3 regions of the Streptomyces sp. NBC_00986 genome follow, and region 3 is predicted to be linked to each of the others. Evidence: riboswitches for the same ligand, from Rfam matches in the RefSeq annotation. Region 3 holds a riboswitch; each other region holds the start of a gene.
What was found. Region 3 has a riboswitch for thiamine pyrophosphate ahead of thiO (glycine oxidase ThiO). Riboswitches for the same ligand answer to the same signal wherever they lie in the genome.
Positions count from the first base shown of each region.

Region 1 (5,794 bases), 4.7 Mb from region 3:
AAGCCCCGCACCAGGCGCCCTGCATCCCGCCGGGTCAGGGCAGCCGCTGCGAGTCCGCCGATCACCACGGCGATGGCGGTGGCGGCGACGGCGTACTCCAGCGAGTTGCCGATCGCGGCGATCGGCGGGACCAGGAAGGTGCCGCCGTCGTCATTGGTCAGCGCCCGGTAGTAGCCGAAGTCCGGTGTGTCGAGCGACCGTTGGACCAGTACCGCGAGCGGCAGCAGGAGCAGTACGGCGATGGATGCGACGACTCCGGCCAGCAGGGTCCACTGGCCGGCCCCGCGCGGGCGCCGTGCGGTCACCGACGGGTCCACGAGCCGTAGGGCGCTCTCCCGTCGCCGTACCGTCCAGGCGTGGACGGCGAGGATCGCGCCGACCGCCACGAACTGGACGATCGTCAGGACGGCCGCCGTGGACAGGTCGAAGACCTCCGAAGTCTGGCGGTAGATCTCCACTTCGAGGGTCGAGAAGGTCGGGCCGCCGAGGATCTGGACCACGCCGAAGGAGGTGAAGGTGAAGAGGAAGACCATCAGCGCGGCGGCGGCCACGGCGGGCCCGAGCGCGGGCAGCGTCACCTTCCGCCAGGCCCGCAGCCGGGAGGCGCCGAGCATCCGCGCGGCCTCCTCCTGACGCGGGTCGAGCTGGGCCCAGAGGCCGCCCACCGTCCGTACGACGACCGCGTAGTTGAAGAAGACGTGCGCGAGCAGGATGGCCCACACGGTGGTGTCCAGCCGTACGCCCCACAGGTCGTCCAGGAGTCCGCCCCGGCCGACGAGCGCGAGGAAGGCCGTACCGACGACGACCGTCGGCAGCACGAAGGGGACGGTGACGACGGCCCGCAGGACATGTCTCCCCGGGAAGTCGAAGCGCGCGAAGACGTACGCGCCGGGGAGCGCGATCAGCAGCGTGAGCGCGGTGGACGCGAGCGCCTGCCAGGTGGTGAACCACAGCACGTGCCGGATGTCGGACTGGACCAACACATCCCCGATACGGCCCAGTTGCCAGGCGCCGTCGACTTTGAGGCCGCGCGCAACGATCGCGGCGACGGGGTAGGCGAAGAACACCGCGAAGAACGCGACGGGCAGGGCCATGAGGCCGAGCCGCGTCGCGGTGCCCCTACGGGAGGACTTCCGCGGGGCCGCTTCAGCTGCTTCGGCTGCTTCAGCCGCTTCGGCTACTTCAGTACGAGCGAGGTCCACGACTTGACCCACTGGTCCCGGTCGGCGGCGATCTTCGCGGGCGCCATGGTCTCGGGGTCCGGGGCCTGGCGGCCGTACTGCTCGAACTCCTGCGGTACCTGGGCGCCTTGGATCACCGGGTAGACGAACATGTTGAGCGGCATGTCCTGCTGGAACTCCTTGGTGAGCAGGAAGTCGAGGAACGCCTTGCCGCCCTTGGTGTTCTTCGCGTTGCTGAGCAGGCCCGCGTACTCGGTCTGCCGGAAGCAGGTGCCGTACGACACCCCGGTGGGCGCGGTGGTCGGCTTCGGGTCGGCGTAGATGACCTCGGCGGGCGGCGAGGAGGCGTACGAGACGACGAGGGGCCGGTCGCCGCCCGCCTTCTTGCCACCGGCGGACCCGGAGAACTCCTGGTCGTAGGCCTGCTCCCAGCCGTCGACGACCTTGACGCCGTTGGCCTTGAGCTTCTTCCAGTAGCCCTGCCAGCCGTCGTCGCCGTACTGCGCGGCGCTGCCGAGCAGGAAGCCGAGGCCGGGCGAGGAGGTGGCCGCGTTCTCGGTGACGAGGAGGTTCTTGTACTCGGGCTTGACCAGGTCGGCGAAGGAGGTCGGCGGGGTCAGCTTGTGCTTGCTGAAGTAGGCCTTGTCGTAGTTGACGCAGATGTCGCCGGTGTCGATGGGCGTGACCCGGTGCTTGGTCTGGTCGACGCGGTACTCGGGCTTGACGAGCGCGGAGCCCTTCGCGTCGTAGGACTGGAAGAGGCCGTTGTCGAGCGCGCGGGAGAGCAGGGTGTTGTCGACGCCGAAGAAGACGTCGCCCTGGGGGTTGTCCTTGGTGAGGATCGCCTTGTTGACGGCCTGACCGGCGTCGCCGTCCTTGAGGACCTTGACCGTGTAGCCGGACTGCTTCTCGAAGTCCTTGAGGACGTTCTTCGACACGGCCCACGAGTCGTGGCTGACGAGGGTGACGGTCTTGGAGTCGCCGCCGCTGCCGCTGTCGGACGAGCCGCACGCGGAGAGCGTGAGGAGGCCGAGGCCGACGGCCGCGGCCACGAAGGTCTTGGTGTGGTGCACGGTTGTTTTCCTCCTGGGGTGTCCAGGAAGAGACGCGGCCCTGCCCACAGGACGTGGGCAGGGCGCAACAGCAAGAGTGGTGACCGAACTTCCTACCCAGAATGACCTGGGCGAGGTTCAGAGGGTCTGCGGACAATCCCGCACTCTCAGCGCTGTGGCGCTCCCCTGTCGGAATATGAAGATGTACCTGCGTGTACTACGCGGAACAGGTTACCGGGTCACCGCTCGGTGGCGGCGAGCTGGCCGCACGCTCCGTCGATCTCCTGGCCCCGGGTGTCCCGGACGGTGACCGGCACCCCGTGGGCCGCGATGGCCTCGACGAACGCCTTCTCGTCCTCGGGGCGGGAGGCGGTCCACTTCGAGCCCGGCGTCGGGTTCAGCGGGATGAGGTTGACGTGCACGGGCTTGCCCTTGAGGAGGCGGCCGAGCCGGTCGCCGCGCCACGCCTGGTCGTTGATGTCGCGGATCAGCGCGTACTCGATGGACAGCCGTCGCCCCGACTTCGCCGCGTACTCCCAGCCCGCGTCGAGGACCTCGCGCACCTTCCACCGCGTGTTCACGGGGACCAGGGTGTCGCGCAGCTCGTCGTCGGGCGCGTGCAGCGAGATCGCGAGCCGGCACTTGAAGCCCTCGTCCGAGAACCGGTGGATCGCCGGGACCAGGCCGACCGTCGAGACGGTGATCCCGCGCTGCGAGAGGCCGAGGCCGTCCGGCTCGGGGTCGGTGAGGGCACGGATCGACTGGACGACCCGCTTGTAGTTGGCGAGAGGCTCGCCCATGCCCATGAACACGATGTTGGAGAGCCGCGCGGGCCCGCCGGGGATCTCGCCGTCGCGCAGGGCGCGCATCCCGTCGACGATCTGGTGCACGATCTCGCCGGTGGACAGATTGCGGTCCAGGCCGGCCTGTCCGGTCGCGCAGAACGGGCAGTTCATGCCGCAACCCGCCTGCGAGCTGATGCACATGGTGACCCGGTCCGGGTACCGCATCAGCACGGACTCGACGAGCGTCCCGTCGAACAGCCGCCACAGCGTCTTGCGGGTGGTGTCCTGGTCGGTCGACAGATGCCGTACGACGGTCATCAACTCAGGGAGCAAGGCTTCTTGCAGCTTGGCGCGCGAACCGGCGGGGATGTCGGTCCACTCCGCCGGGTCGTGCGCGAACCGCGCGAAGTAGTGCTGCGAGAGCTGCTTGGCGCGAAACGGCTTCTCCCCGATCGCGGCGACGGCTTCCTTGCGCTCGGCGGGCGTGAGATCGGCAAGGTGCCGCGGCGGCTTCTGGGCTCCGCGGGGGGCGACGAATGTGAGTTCTCCGGGCTTAGGCATGGCCCTACCAGTGTCGCAGACATACGAAGAGGGACTCGCCGCCCTGTGGACAACGAGCCCCTCACGTACAGAACCGCAGGTCAGCGGTTCATTGGGTCGGCCGGCTTGTCAGCCGGAGCCCACGAACAGCACCAGCAACAGCCAGACCACCGGAGCCGTGGGCAGCAACGAGTCCAAGCGGTCCATGATGCCGCCGTGACCCGGCAGCAGCGTGCCCATGTCCTTGATGCCCAGGTCGCGCTTGATCATGGACTCGCCGAGGTCGCCCAGCGTGGCGCTGGCCGCGACGGCGAGGCCCAGCACGAGGCCCTGCCACCAGCTGCCGTCGTCGATCAGGAACTGCATGCACAGCGCGCCCGCCACCATCGCGAAGGACACCGCCCCGAACAGGCCCTCGCGGGTCTTTCCGGGGCTGATGCGCGGCGCGAGCTTGTGCGTGCCGAAGCGCCAGCCGACGGCGTACGCCCCGGTGTCGCTGACCACGGTCAGCAGCAGGAACGTCAGGACCCGCCAGGCGCCGTCGTGGGCGGTGAGCATCATGGCGACGAACGTGGCCAGGAACGGCACGTAGAACGCCGCGAAGACGCCCGCCGTGACGTCCTTCAGGTAGCCCTCCGGCGGCTCCGTCATCCGCCAGACGAGGACGGCGAGCGCCGTGAGTGCCATGGCGACCCAGGCGCCCTCGGCGCCCCGGACGTAACCGGCTACGACCATCGCCGCCCCGCCGACCGCGAGGGGCACGAGGGGCGCCTTGATGCCCTTGCGCTCCTGCAGCCGCGAGGTGAGCTCCCAGAGACCGACCACGACGGCGACCGCTATCACTCCGACGAACGCGGCCTTCACCACGAAGAGGGACGCGACGATCACCACGGCGAGCCCGACGCCGACTCCTATGGCCGCACCCAGGTCCCGGCCCGCGCTCTTCTTCTGCGGGGCGGGCGCCGGTGGCGGGACATCGGACATGGGCTCCGGATTCTGCGGCACCGCCCCGTAGGGCTGCGCCTGCGGCGTGTCAGAGGGCTGCGTCCGCGGGTCGTACGGCTGCGACTGCCGTACGTCGTACGGCGGTTGCTGCGTCTCGTCGCGGAACAAGGGGCCGCTCAGCCGAGCGGCCCCCCGGTCGTCATCCTGGTGTCCGCCGTATGCGGGCTCGTCGGGCACGATGGGCATGGGGCGAGTCTGCTGCGCCTCAGGCGCATCGTACGTGGGACCCGCCGGGTCAGCCCCCTGGACAGGCCCCTGGTCGGACGGCCCCCAGTACCCGGCTTGTGGCGGTGCCCCCCAGGAAGAGTCGTTCATCAGACCTCGAGCAGCTCCGCTTCCTTGTGCTTGAGGAGTTCGTCCACCTGGGCGACGTACTTCGCCGTGGTGTCGTCGAGCTCCTTCTCCGCACGACGGACCTCGTCCTCGCCGGACTCCTTGTCCTTGACAAGCTTGTCCAGCGCGTCCTTGGCCTTGCGGCGGACGGCGCGGATGGACACCTTGGAGTCCTCGGCCTTGGCCCGGGCGACCTTGATGTAGTCCTTGCGGCGCTCCTCGGTCAGCTCGGGGAACGTCACCCTGATGATGTTGCCGTCGTTGCTGGGATTGACGCCCAGGTCCGAGTCGCGGATCGCCTGCTCGATGTTCCGCATCGCGGTCTTGTCGAACGGGGTCACCACGGCCATCCGCGGCTCCGGTACGGAGAACGAGGCCAGCTGGTTGATCGGCGTCAGCGCGCCGTAGTAGTCGGCCACGATCTTGTTGAACATCGCCGGGTGCGCACGGCCGGTGCGGATCGCGGCGAAGTCCTCCTTGGCGACCACGACGGCCTTCTCCATCTTCTCCTCGGCCTCGAGGAGGGTCTCTTCGATCACCACTTGCTCCTGCGTGTCTTGAGTAGGCCCGGCTGCTGTGCTGTGTCGGCGTCGGCGGCCGGCTGCGTCGCGTCTTCTTCCTGCACGGTTCCCGACCGGCAGGACATTGTCCATCCCCCGGTCAGGGTCATCAGCCCTGGCTGCCTTGGTCACCCACAAGCGTGCCGATCTTCTCACCCTTGACGGCGCGGGCGATATTGCCCTCCGCCAGAAGCTCGAAGACCAGGATCGGAAGCTTGTTGTCGCGGCACAGGGTGATGGCGGTCATGTCCGCGACCTTGAGGTCCTGGGTGATGACCTCGCCGTAGCTGAGCGAGTCGAACTTGACGGCTTCGGAGTTCGTCTTCGGGTCGGAGTCG
Region 1 covers NZ_CP108733.1:3,870,298-3,876,091, forward strand. Annotated here, with positions in the region: gene OG504_RS16530 (ABC transporter permease) at 1-1,094, opposite strand, end outside; gene OG504_RS16535 (thiamine ABC transporter substrate binding subunit) at 1,178-2,254, opposite strand; TPP riboswitch at 2,326-2,431, opposite strand; gene rlmN (23S rRNA (adenine(2503)-C(2))-methyltransferase RlmN) at 2,473-3,579, opposite strand; gene OG504_RS16545 (phosphatidate cytidylyltransferase) at 3,688-4,878, opposite strand; gene frr (ribosome recycling factor) at 4,878-5,435, opposite strand; gene pyrH (UMP kinase) at 5,566-5,794, opposite strand, start outside.
Region 1: linked by a shared signal. The riboswitch ahead of OG504_RS16535 (thiamine ABC transporter substrate binding subunit) and the one ahead of thiO (glycine oxidase ThiO) in region 3 are both predicted to bind thiamine pyrophosphate.

Region 2 (5,794 bases), 2.4 Mb from region 3:
CGATCCCCACACAGCTACGCCCTGTGGCGGCCTCCGCGCAGCTAGGTCCCGTGGCGAACCCGGCTCAGCCAAGACCCGCTGCGACTCCTGCGCAGATGCGTTCCATGGCGACCCCGGCGCAGGTACGACGCGTTGCGACCCCCGCACAAACGCGTTCCGTGGCGGCCCCCGCGCAGCTACGACCCATGACAGACGCCGAGCCGCAACGTCCCGTGACAGACATCGCGCCGCCGCGCCCCATGACAGCCGCCGCCGCGCGCTCCCGCCCCGTCGCGGCCCCGCCGCAGCAGCGCTCCGCTGCGACCGTCGCCGAGGCCGCCGATCCGCAGCCGTCCGCCGCCACCCTCATCGGCTCCGTCCAACGGGCCATGCGCCTGCTGGAGTCCGTCGCCGGGCACGAACACGGCGCCCCCGCCAAGCAGTTGGCCCGTGAGACCGGCCTCGCCCTGCCCACGGCGTACCACCTGCTGCGCACTCTCGTGCACGAGGGATACCTCCGGCGCGACAAGGGGCTGTTCTTCCTCGGGGAGGCGGCCGAGCGGCTGGGCAGCAGCGGGGCGCAGGAGAAACGTCGCAGCACGATCGTCGACGCGTTGGCGCAGTGGCGGGATTTGATCGGTGCACCGGTGTACTACGCGATGTACCGCGACGGCGAGATCGAGGTCCTGTGCGTCTCCGACACCCCCGGTACTCCGGCGGTGGAGGAGTGGGCGGACTTCCGTGAGACGGGCCACGCGCACGCGATCGGCCAGTGTCTGCTGGCCCAGTTGGACGAGGACGTCCGTCGTGACCACCTCGACCGCTACCCCGTGCGGTCCCTCACGCCGTACACCGTGCGCGACGGTCACGCCCTGGTGCGGCGCCTGGACCGGATGCGGCGGACGGAGCTGGTGGTGGAGCGTCAGGAGTACGCGCTGGGGACGGTCTGCGCAGCCGTTCCGATCACGCTCGGCGCCACGGCCGCGACGATGGCCATCTCCCTGCCCGCGCATCAGGCCGATCGACTGCCGGTCGCGGCGCGGCAGTTGCAGGCCGAGGTCGGCAGGCTTCTGGGGTCGCTCGCGCTCTCTATCAGTATCTGAAAACTTACTCCTTGTGATCTAACGTGTACGTTCAGCAATATTCCTTCAGTGTCACGGGGATCATTCCCGGCCAGGCGACGGCAGTTGACGGGATAGGCGATGCGCGAGTCCGTACAGGCAGAGGTCATGATGAGCTTCCTCGTTTCCGAGGAGCTCTCCTTCCGTATCCCGGTCGAGCTGGGCTACGAGACGTCCGATCCGTACGCCGTGCGGCTGACGTTCCATTTGCCGGGTGACGCCCCGGTGACCTGGGCCTTCGGTCGCGAGCTGCTGATCGACGGGGTGGGCATGGCGTGCGGGGAGGGCGACGTGCGGATCGAGCCCGTCGACCCCGAGACGCTGGGTGAGGTGCTGATCCGGCTTCAGGTGGGCAGTGACCAGGCGCTGTTCCGCACCGGCGCGGCCCCGCTCGTGGCGTTCCTCGACCGCACCGACCGGCTGGTTCCGCTCGGTCAGGAGGGCGCCCTCGCGGACTTCGACACCCACCTCGACGAGGCGCTGGACCGCATCCTGGCCGAGGAGCAGAGCGCGGGGTGACGTGGTGTGGCGGCGAGGGGTCGGGACGTTGGCGTAACGCTTCGCCACGAGTCCTGAACTGAAGCCGCTGGAGGCGCCGCGAGCCCTGAAGGGCCCTGTGGAGTTCTGAAGGCCCCGGGTGAGCTTGAAGTCCTGGGGACCCGGGGATCCGCAGTAACGCTTCTGCGCGGCCTCATGGGGCGGTTCTCGCCGCCCACTGCAGTGCCGGCGGCGCTCAGTGCTTGCGGCGTCGGCCCTTCCCGCCGCGCGCCGCAGCGGGCTTGGCGCTCGGCGCCGCCGTGGGCGCACCTGCCGTGGCCGCAACCGCACCCGCCGGAACCGCCTCGGGTCCCGGTCGGTCCGCCGAGACGACCAGGGCCGCGAGGGCCGTGGTGACCGGTACCGACGCGACCAGGCCGATCGAACCCACCAGCGTGCGCACGATCTCCTCGGCGACCAACTCACTGTTGGCGACCGCGCCCACGCTGCTCTGCGCGATGGAGAAGAGCAGCAACAGGGGCAGTGCGGCGCCCGCGTAGGCGAGGACGAGCGTGTTGACGACCGACGCGATGTGGTCGCGGCCGATGCGGATGCCGGCGCGGTACAGCCCGCGCCAGCCCATCGAGGGGTTGGCCTCGTGCAGCTCCCAGACCGCCGATGTCTGGGTGACCGTCACATCGTCGAGCACGCCGAGCGAGCCGATGATGACGCCGGCGAGCAGCAGACCGCTCATGTCGATCGACGGGTACAGGCCGTGGATCAGGCCCGTGTTGTCGTCCGTGTTCCCGGTCAGCGCGGCCCACCCGATGAACACCGAGCCCAGGACGCCGATCAGCACCAGCGACATCAGGGTGCCGAGCACCGCCACCGACGTACGGGCCGACAGGCCGTGGCACATGTAGAGGGCGATCAGCATGATGGCGCTCGATCCGACCACCGCCACGATCAGCGGGTTCGAGCCGTGCAGGATCGCGGGCAGGATGAAGAAGTTCAGGATCATGAAGCTGATGGCCAGCGCGATCAGCGCCATGACACCGCGCAGCCGGCCCACCACCACGACGGCCAGCGCGAAGATCCCGGCGAGCAGTGCCATCGGGAACTTACGGTTCACGTCCGTGACGGAGTACTGCAGATCCCTGGGCGCGGAGGGCTCGTACGCGACCACGACCTTCTCGCCCTGATGCAACTGCCGTGACTGGTCGGGCTGGACGATCTCCGTGAACGTACGGCCCTTGTCCTTGCCCGTGGAGACCGTGACCGTGGCCTTCTTGCAGGTGCCGGCCGCCTCCTGTGCCGCGGAGGAGCCCTCGGCGGTGGAGGTGTCCCCGGTCGAGCCCCCGCCCGAGGCGTTCACCGACGCGCAGCTCACGCTGACGACCTTGGTGACCGTCGCCTGCTGTGTCTGCCGGTCGAAGCCGACCCCGGTGCGCTTGTGCGACGGGGCGCCGCCGGGCCACAGCACCACCATGCCGACGACGACCGCCACCGTGAACGGGATCAGGATCGCCGCGATGACCTTCCGCAGATGCCGGGAGACGGGCGCGGCCGGGCCGTGGCTGTGTGAATGACCGTGCCCGCCGCCTCCACCGGAACCGTGACCACCGTCCGCGCCGGAACCGTGCCCGCCGTCCCCACCCGGTCCGTGGTCGTGCCCGGAACCGGACCCGTGCTCGTCGCCGGATCCCTGGTCGTGGCCATGCGGCGGCCCGGTCGGCGGGTACGGGGGCTGCTGTGTCGTGGTCACCGCCCGATCATCGCAAGAACGCCGGAGGCCCACTGTTCACCGCGCCACTTATGACGCTAGCGTGGAGGCACCTTTGCACACGCGGGAGCTCGGAGCACCGGGCTGAGAGGGCGCTGACCTTCGTCTCTGCGATGTTTCACGGGAAACGTCACCTGTATCGAGTGATGTTTCACATGAAACATCGGCTGACGGAAGCCGCTGCGTCGACCGCCGAACCTGTTACCGGGTAATGCCGGCGTAGGGAGTAGGTCTCATGACCAACAAGGACGCACGCACGCCTGCCTCCAGCCAGGACGAACAGCCCGTTCCGGGCGAGAAGTCCGCACGGGCCGAACAGCCCACGGCGGCCGCAAAGCCGACGGAGGTCGGGAAGTCCATCGGCTGGCACAAGGGGTATGTCGCGGGCTCGCGCCCCGATCTGCGGGTGCCGGTCCGTCAGGTGCACCTCACCAACGGGCAGTCCGTGACGCTGTACGACACCTCCGGCCCGTACACCGATCCGCTCGTCGACACCGACGTCCGCCGGGGGCTGGCGCCGCTGCGGGAGAACTGGATCATCGCGCGCGGCGACACCGAGGAATACGCGGGCCGTCCCGTCCGCCCCGAGGACGACGGGATCAAGCACACCTCACCGCGCGGCGGACTGCGCAACCTCGACGCGGTGTTCCCCGGGCGGCCGCGTCAGCCGCGGCGCGGTCGGGACGGCACGGCGGTCACTCAACTCGCCTATGCACGGCGGGGTGAGATCACGCCCGAGATGGAGTTCGTGGCCGTACGGGAGAAGGTCTCGCCCGAGGTGGTCCGGGAGGAGATCGCGGCCGGGCGGGCGGTGCTGCCGGCCAACGTGAACCATCCGGAGATCGAGCCGATGATCATCGGCAAGCGGTTCCTGGTGAAGGTCAACGCCAACATCGGCAATTCCGCGGTCACTTCCTCCATCGAGGAGGAGGTCGAGAAGATGACCTGGGCGACGCGTTGGGGCGCCGACACGGTCATGGACCTCTCCACCGGCCGCAATATCCACACCACGCGCGAGTGGGTGCTGCGCAACTCCCCCGTTCCCATCGGCACGGTGCCGCTCTATCAGGCGCTCGAAAAGGTCGACGGCCGCGCCGAGGAGCTGACCTGGGAGATCTACAAGGACACGGTCGTCGAACAGGCCGAACAGGGCGTGGACTACATGACCGTTCACGCGGGCGTGCGGCTGCCGTTCGTACCGCTGACGGCGAACCGCAAGACGGGCATCGTCTCGCGCGGCGGCTCGATCATGGCGGCCTGGTGCCTTGCGCACCACAAGGAATCGTTCCTGTACGAGAACTTCGAGGAACTGTGCGAGATCCTCGCCGCCTACGACGTCACGTACTCGCTCGGCGACGGCCTGCGGCCGGGCTCGATCGCGGACGCCAACGACGAGGCACAGTTCGCGGAATTGCGGACGCTCGGGGAACTCAACACGATCGCGAAGCGTTTCAACGTACAGACCATGATCGAGGGCCCGGGACATGTCCCGATGCACAAGATCAAGGAGAACATCGACCTTCAGCAGGAGATCTGTGATGAAGCTCCGTTCTATACGCTCGGCCCGCTGACGACGGACGTCGCGCCTGCGTACGACCACATCACTTCTGGCATCGGTGCCGCGATGATCGCCTGGTGGGGCACGGCCATGCTCTGCTACGTCACGCCCAAGGAGCACTTGGGCCTGCCTAATCGTGACGACGTCAAGACCGGCGTCATCACCTACAAGATCGCCGCCCACGCAGCCGACCTCGCCAAGGGGCACCCAGGTGCACAGGAGTGGGATGACGCGCTGTCCGACGCCCGCTTCGAGTTCCGCTGGGAGGACCAGTTCAACCTGGCCCTCGACCCGGACACGGCACGGGAGTTCCACGACGAGACGCTTCCGGCCGAGCCCGCCAAGACCGCTCACTTCTGCTCGATGTGCGGGCCGAAGTTCTGCTCGATGAAGATCTCCCACGACATCCGCCGTGAGCACGGCGGGAGTCGGGAGGAGATCGAGATCGGGATGGAACAGAAGTCGAAGGAGTTCGCGGCGGCGGGCAACCGGGTGTACCTGCCGATCGCCGACTGACGACGACCGGCCCGGCTCTCGGTCAGTTCTCCGTCAGTTCTCGGCGGGCTGCGCGCACAGGGCGTGGTCGACGAGGGTGTCCGTCGCGCGGTTGAGGGCGGCCAGGTCCGGCGGTGCGGTGGTGGTCGTGATGGAGACCGTCACCGCGCGCCTGCCGTCCGCGCTCACCGCGGGGCGGGTGTTGACGCCCACGCCGTCACCCTCGTGCATGTAGTAGAAGCCGCCGCAGGTCAGCGGGATCTTGCGGAGGCCGAGGCCGTAGGTGCCCTCGGGTATCTCGGCCACGTCCTCCGGGTCGTCGTTCCGCGCGACGGTCTGCCGCATCTCGCGCCACTGCTCGGCGGGGAGCAACCGGCCGTC
Region 2 covers NZ_CP108733.1:6,142,130-6,147,923, forward strand. Annotated here, with positions in the region: gene OG504_RS27320 (IclR family transcriptional regulator) at 240-1,082, shown strand; gene OG504_RS27325 (SsgA family sporulation/cell division regulator) at 1,182-1,619, shown strand; gene OG504_RS27330 (YibE/F family protein) at 1,834-3,342, opposite strand; TPP riboswitch at 3,414-3,603, shown strand; gene thiC (phosphomethylpyrimidine synthase ThiC) at 3,596-5,434, shown strand; gene OG504_RS27340 (serine hydrolase domain-containing protein) at 5,468-5,794, opposite strand, start outside.
Region 2: linked by a shared signal. The riboswitch ahead of thiC (phosphomethylpyrimidine synthase ThiC) and the one ahead of thiO (glycine oxidase ThiO) in region 3 are both predicted to bind thiamine pyrophosphate.

Region 3 (5,794 bases):
CACGTCGACCGCGCTGCCCTTGCTGACGGTCAGGGCTATCGCCGAGCCCGCGTGGCGGCTCGTGCCCGCCTCCGGGTCCGTGCTGATCACGAAGCCCTTGGGGACGTCGTCGCTGAACTTCCTGGTGACCATGCCGGCCGCCAGCCCGTCCTGCTTCAGCAGGGTCTGCGCCCTGGCCAGGCGGGTGCCCGTGAGGTCGGGGACCTTCACGGTCTCCGGGCCGTCCGAGACGGTCAGGGCCACCGAGTCGTTGTCCCGGATGCGGGCGCCGGACTCCGGGTCGGTGCTGATGACCGTGCCGCGCTTCACGGTGTCGCTGTACGCGTGGTCGACCTTCTTGACGTCGAGACCGGCGTCCTTGAGCCGCTCCTTCGCCTGTGCCTCGGTCTTCGCCAGCAGCGGCGGGACCTTGGTGAACTGGCCGGAGTTGATGTACCAGACGCCCGCCCCGACCCCGACGATCAGCAGCAGGGCGGCGACGATCGCCAGCAGCCCGCGCCGGGGCCGCCGCGCCTCGCGCCGCCGGGGCGGCAGCGGCGGCCCGCTCTCGAACCGGCTGGTCCGGTTGAACGGGTCACCGGGCTCGTCGTCCTCGTTGACGGGCAGCGGACGCGGCACGGTCAGCGAGCGCGGGATCACACTCGTACGGTTCTCGGCGTTGGGATACTCCGAGGTCAGCGCCTGCGGCGGCACCGCGTCCAGCTGCCCGTCGCTCAGCCCCGCCCGCGCCTCGCGGACCAGACCGAACAGCGCGACCGCGTCGTACGGCCGCAGGTCCGGGGTGCGCGCGGTGGAGGTGGCGACCAGCTCGTCCAGCTCGTACGCCAGCCCCGGCACGACGGCCGAGGGCGGCGGGACGTCCTCGTGCAGGTGCTTGTAGAGCACGACCGCGGCGGAGTCCCCGTCGTGCGGCTTCTGGCCGGTGAGCATCTCGTAGAGGACGACACCGCACGCGTACACGTCGACCCGGGGGTCGGCGGTGGTGCCCTCGATCTGCTCCGGCGCGAGATACGACACCGTGCCGAGCACGGACCCCGTGGTGCTGGTGACCGTGTCCACGGACCTGACCAGCCCGAAGTCGGCGACCTTGACCCGGCCGTCGTCCCCTATGAGCACGTTCTCCGGCTTCATGTCCCGGTGCACGAACCCGGCCCGGTGCGCGGCACCGAGCGCGGCCAGCACCGGCTCCAGAATGTCCAGGGCGGCGCGGGGCTGCAGCGCCCCGCGCTCGCGCAGCACGTCCCGCAGGGTGCAGCCGGCGACGTACTCCATCGCCAGATAGACGTACGACCGGTCGGCGCCCTGGTCGAAGACCTGCACCACGTTCGGATGCGCCAGCCGCGCCACGGACTTCGCCTCGCGGATGAACCGGTCCACGAAGTGGCCGTCGGCCGCCAGCGTCGGGTGCATCACCTTGAGCGCGAGAACCCGGTCCAGGCGGGTGTCCACGGCCCGGTAGACCGTGGCCATCCCGCCGACGGCGATCCGCGCGTCGACGCGATAGCGGCCGTCGAGCAACTGCCCGACGAGAGGGTCATGAAGGGTCGTATCCACGCAGGTGAGTGTACGAGCCAGGGCTGAAAGCACGGCCCTTTCGCCCGGTTTCGAGGCGGTACTGCAGCCGACCTGTGACGGATACCTCATGGTGGGGCGGGTGTCTACGGCCGGCCTGTGAGGCGGAGCACGGGTGACGACCGGCCGCCCAGCGGCAGCCGGGACCCTCCGCGAAGTTCCACGCGGCCGACCGCCTACCGGCAGCCGCCGACGGCGGGGACCCCCACGGGAGTGGTTCACCTCTTGGCCGACCGGAAACGGGTGGTGCGCGAGTGGGAGACGAGGCGGAAGTGCGGTGCAGGGTGCCTAGAAAGCGGGTCGTTCGGGATCCAGTACCGCCAGGCCCTCCGCAGGAGAGGACGCCGAGGCGAAATGCCGGCGGGGGATACGCCCCGCCCGGAACGCCAGCCGCCCCGCCTCCACCGCGCCGCGCATCGCGGAGGCCATCAACACCGGCTCCTGCGCCCGCGTCACCGCCGAGGCAAGCATCACACCGGCACACCCCAGCTCCATCGCGAACGCCGCGTCGGACGCCGTACCCGCCCCCGCGTCCAGAATCACCGGCACACGCGCGTGCCCGGTGATCAACTGGAAGTTGTGCGGGTTGCGGATCCCGAGCCCGGAACCGATCGGCGACCCGAGCGGCATGATCGCCGCACACCCGACGTCCTCCAGCTTCCGCGCCAGCACGGGATCGTCGTTCGTGTACGGCAGCACCGTGAACCCGTCGTCGACCAACGTCTCGGCGGCGTCGAGGAGTTCGATCGGGTCCGGCAGCAACGTGCGCTCGTCCGCGATCACTTCGAGCTTGATCAGCGAGGTCCCCAGGGCCTCCCGCGCCAACCGCGCCGTCAACACGGCCTCGCCCGCCGTGAAACAGCCCGCGGTGTTGGGCAGCACCCGGATACCGAGCCGCTCCAGCACGGACAGCACCGAGCCGTGCACGGAAGCGTTGACGCGCCGCATCGCGACCGTCGTCAGCTCCGTACCGGAGGCCACCAGCGCGCGCTCCAGGACGTCGAGGCTGGGGGCGCCCCCGGTGCCCATGATCAGCCGGGACGTGAAGGACGTACCACCGAGGACGAAGGGGTCGTCGGCCATGGGTCAGCCTCCTTGGACGGCGGTGAGGACCTCGACGCGGTCTCCCTCGGAGAGGGAGGTCGATGTCCACTCCGCGCGCGGGACGACGGTTTCGTTGAGGGCGGCGGCCACTCCGGAGGGGGCCGGGGTGAGGGACCGTACGAGTACGTCGAGGGGCGTGCCGGGAGCGATCTCCTGGTGCTCGCCGTTGACGGAGATATTCATGCGGGCTGCTCCACGAGGTGCGTGCGGGCGAACCGCTTCGGGGTGAACGGGCGTGCCTCGTCCGGGAGTTCACCGGTGCTCAGGGCGTGCGCCAGGGCGTCGCCGGTGACCGGGGTCAGCAGCACACCGTTGCGGTAGTGCCCGGTGGCCAGCAGCAGTCCCGGAAGCGCGGTCGGGCCGAGCAGCGGCGCGTTGTCGGGGGACCCCGGGCGTAGTCCGGCCCGGGTCTCGGTGAGCGGCAGTTCGGTGATCCCGGGGACCAACTCGTGGGCGTCGCGCAGCAGTTCGTAGACACCGCCGGCCGTGACGGTCGTGTCCCAGCCCAGTTCCTCGCTGGTCGCGCCGACGACCAGCTCGCCGTTCTCGCGCGGCACGAGGTACACCTGGCTGCCACGCACCACGGCCCGCACGGTCCGGCTCAGGAACGGCGCGTGACGCTCGGGCACGGTCAGCCGCAGCACCTGCCCCTTCACGGGCCGTACGGGCGGCAGGACGTCGGCAGGGATCCCCTGCAGCTGCCCGCTGAGGCTGCCGCCCGCGAGCACGACTTGGTCCGTGCCGAGCACCTCGTCCTCGCGCGTGACGACCCCCGTGGCGCGGTCCCGCGCGACCGTGAGCCGCTCGACCCAGGTCCGGTGGAAGACGACCCCGGCACGCTCGCAGGCGGCCACCAGCGCGCCCGCCAGCCGCCGCGGGTCGACCTGGTGGTCCCCGTCGACTCTGAGCCCCCCGCGCACGCCCGGCGCGAGCATCGGCTCCAGGCGACGGCACTCGCGCCCCGACAGCCACTCGGAGTCGAGCCCCGACTGGTGCTGCAGGGCGTGCAGTTCACGCAGATGGGCGCGGTCGTCGGCGTCCAGGGCGACGGCCAGCGTGCCGCAGCGGCGGTAGCCGAGGTCGAGGCCGGTGAGGTCGGTCAGCTCGGCCGCGAAGTCCGGGTAGCGGTGCGCCGAGGCGAGGTTGAGGGCGAGCAGGGTCTGTTCGCCGTAGTGGAGTTCGGTGACGGCGGCCAGCATCCCGGCGGCCACCTGGGCGGCCCCGCCGCCCGGCTCCGGGTCCACCACGGCTGTGGAGAAGCCGCGTTGGGCCGCGCGCCAGGCCGTGACCAGGCCGATGATCCCGCCCCCGACGACGAGGACGTCTGAGGTGTGTGCAGGCATGGGCGTCCAGCCCCTCCCTTCGCCGGCATGACCCGGATCAGGTTCGTACGGTCGGAGGCCGCCAGCCTCCCTCTCAGCCCGGTACGCCCGGACTCCCGCGAGTGCTTTACGTTTGCCACCCTAGCCCGTGCCCTGTGTGCCAGTAAGGGAGCCTCTGTCCATGGCCCGCTCGCTCGACGGTCTCGTCCTCGCCCCCGTCGCGGACCAGGCCCCAGGTCAGGTCGGCACCCGCACCCGGTTCACGTACCACGAGCAGGACGGCGAGATCTGGGCCGAGTACGCGGGCGGCGACGTCGTACGGGGGCGTCTCGTCGGCACGCGCGCGGGGGACCGGATCGACTTCCGGTACGTGCAGTTGAAGACCGACGGGATGACGTCCAGCGGGCACTGCGTGTCCGACGTGGTCGAGCTGCCCGACGGCCGCATTCGCCTCGACGAGACCTGGGAGTGGGAGTCCCGGGAGGGAAACGGGACCAGCGTTGTGGAACAGGTCACCTGACGCGCCCGCTGACTGACAAATTGTCAGGTGTCTATGGTGATCGAGTGAGCGAGCAGACGCGGGACCAGGGCACGGTGGCAGGGCGGCGCGTGGTCGTCGTCGGCGCGGGCATGGCCGGGGTGCAGACCGCGGTCGCGCTACGGGAGCAGGGCTTCACCGGCACCGTCACCCTGATCGGCGCGGAACCCCATCAGCCCTACGACCGGCCCCCGCTCTCCAAGGCCGTCCTGCTCGGCAAGGCCGAGGGCTCCGCCTTCGACGTCGACTTCGAGGCGCTCGGCATCGAGGTGCAGCTGGGGCGCGAGGTGGTGGGCGTGCGCCCCGCCGACCACGAACTGGACACCGCCGAGGGCCCGGTGCCCTACGACGTCCTCGTGCTCGCCACCGGTGCCGAACCGATCCGGCTGCCGGGCGCCGACGGCATCCCCGGAGTGCATCTGCTGCGCACCCTGGACGATGCCGAGCGGCTGCGCCCGGTGCTCGCGCGGCAGCACGACATCGTGGTCGTCGGCGCGGGCTGGATCGGCGCCGAGTTCGCCACCGCCGCGCGAGAGGCGGGCTGCGCGGTGACCGTCGTAGAAGCAGCCGACCGGCCGCTCGCGGGGGCGCTGCCCGCCGAGGTGGCCGCGCCGATGGCAGCCTGGTACGCCGCCGCCGGAGCCACACTGCGGACGCACGCACGCGTGGCGCACGTCGAACCCGGCGAGGTGGTCCTCGACGACGGCACCCGGCTGCCCGCGGGCGCCGTCGTGGTCGGCATCGGCGCCCGCCCCGCCACCGCCTGGCTTGCGGGCTCCGGCATCGAACTGGGCGCGCACCGCGAGGTCCTGGCCGACGCCGGGCTGCGCACCTCGGTGCCGGACGTGTACGCGGTCGGCGACTGCGCCTCCTTCCCTTCGGGAAGGTATGGCGAGCGACTTCTGGTCCATCACTGGGACAACGCCCTCCAGGGCCCGCGCACGGTCGCCGCGAACATCGTGGGGGAGAGCCCGGCGGTGTACGACCCGGTGCCGTACTTCTGGTCGGAGCAGTTCGGCCGCTTCGTCCAGTACGCCGGTCACCACGCGTCCGCCGACACCACCCTGTGGCGCGGCGACCCGGCCACCCCGGCGTGGAGCGTCTGCTGGCTGCGCGGGGACCGTCTGGTGGCCCTCCTGGCGGTCGGCCGACCCCGTGACCTGGCCCAGGGCCGCCGCCTGATCGAGTCGGCCACGCCGATGGATCACGCGCTGCTGGCGGATGCTTCTCTCCCGATGAAGGCGGCTATCGCCTAGTT
Region 3 covers NZ_CP108733.1:8,522,412-8,528,205, forward strand. Annotated here, with positions in the region: gene pknB (Stk1 family PASTA domain-containing Ser/Thr kinase) at 1-1,554, opposite strand, end outside; gene OG504_RS38155 (thiazole synthase) at 1,861-2,655, opposite strand; gene thiS (sulfur carrier protein ThiS) at 2,659-2,859, opposite strand; gene thiO (glycine oxidase ThiO) at 2,856-4,019, opposite strand; TPP riboswitch at 4,017-4,128, opposite strand; gene OG504_RS38170 (hypothetical protein) at 4,180-4,518, shown strand; gene OG504_RS38175 (NAD(P)/FAD-dependent oxidoreductase) at 4,563-5,792, shown strand.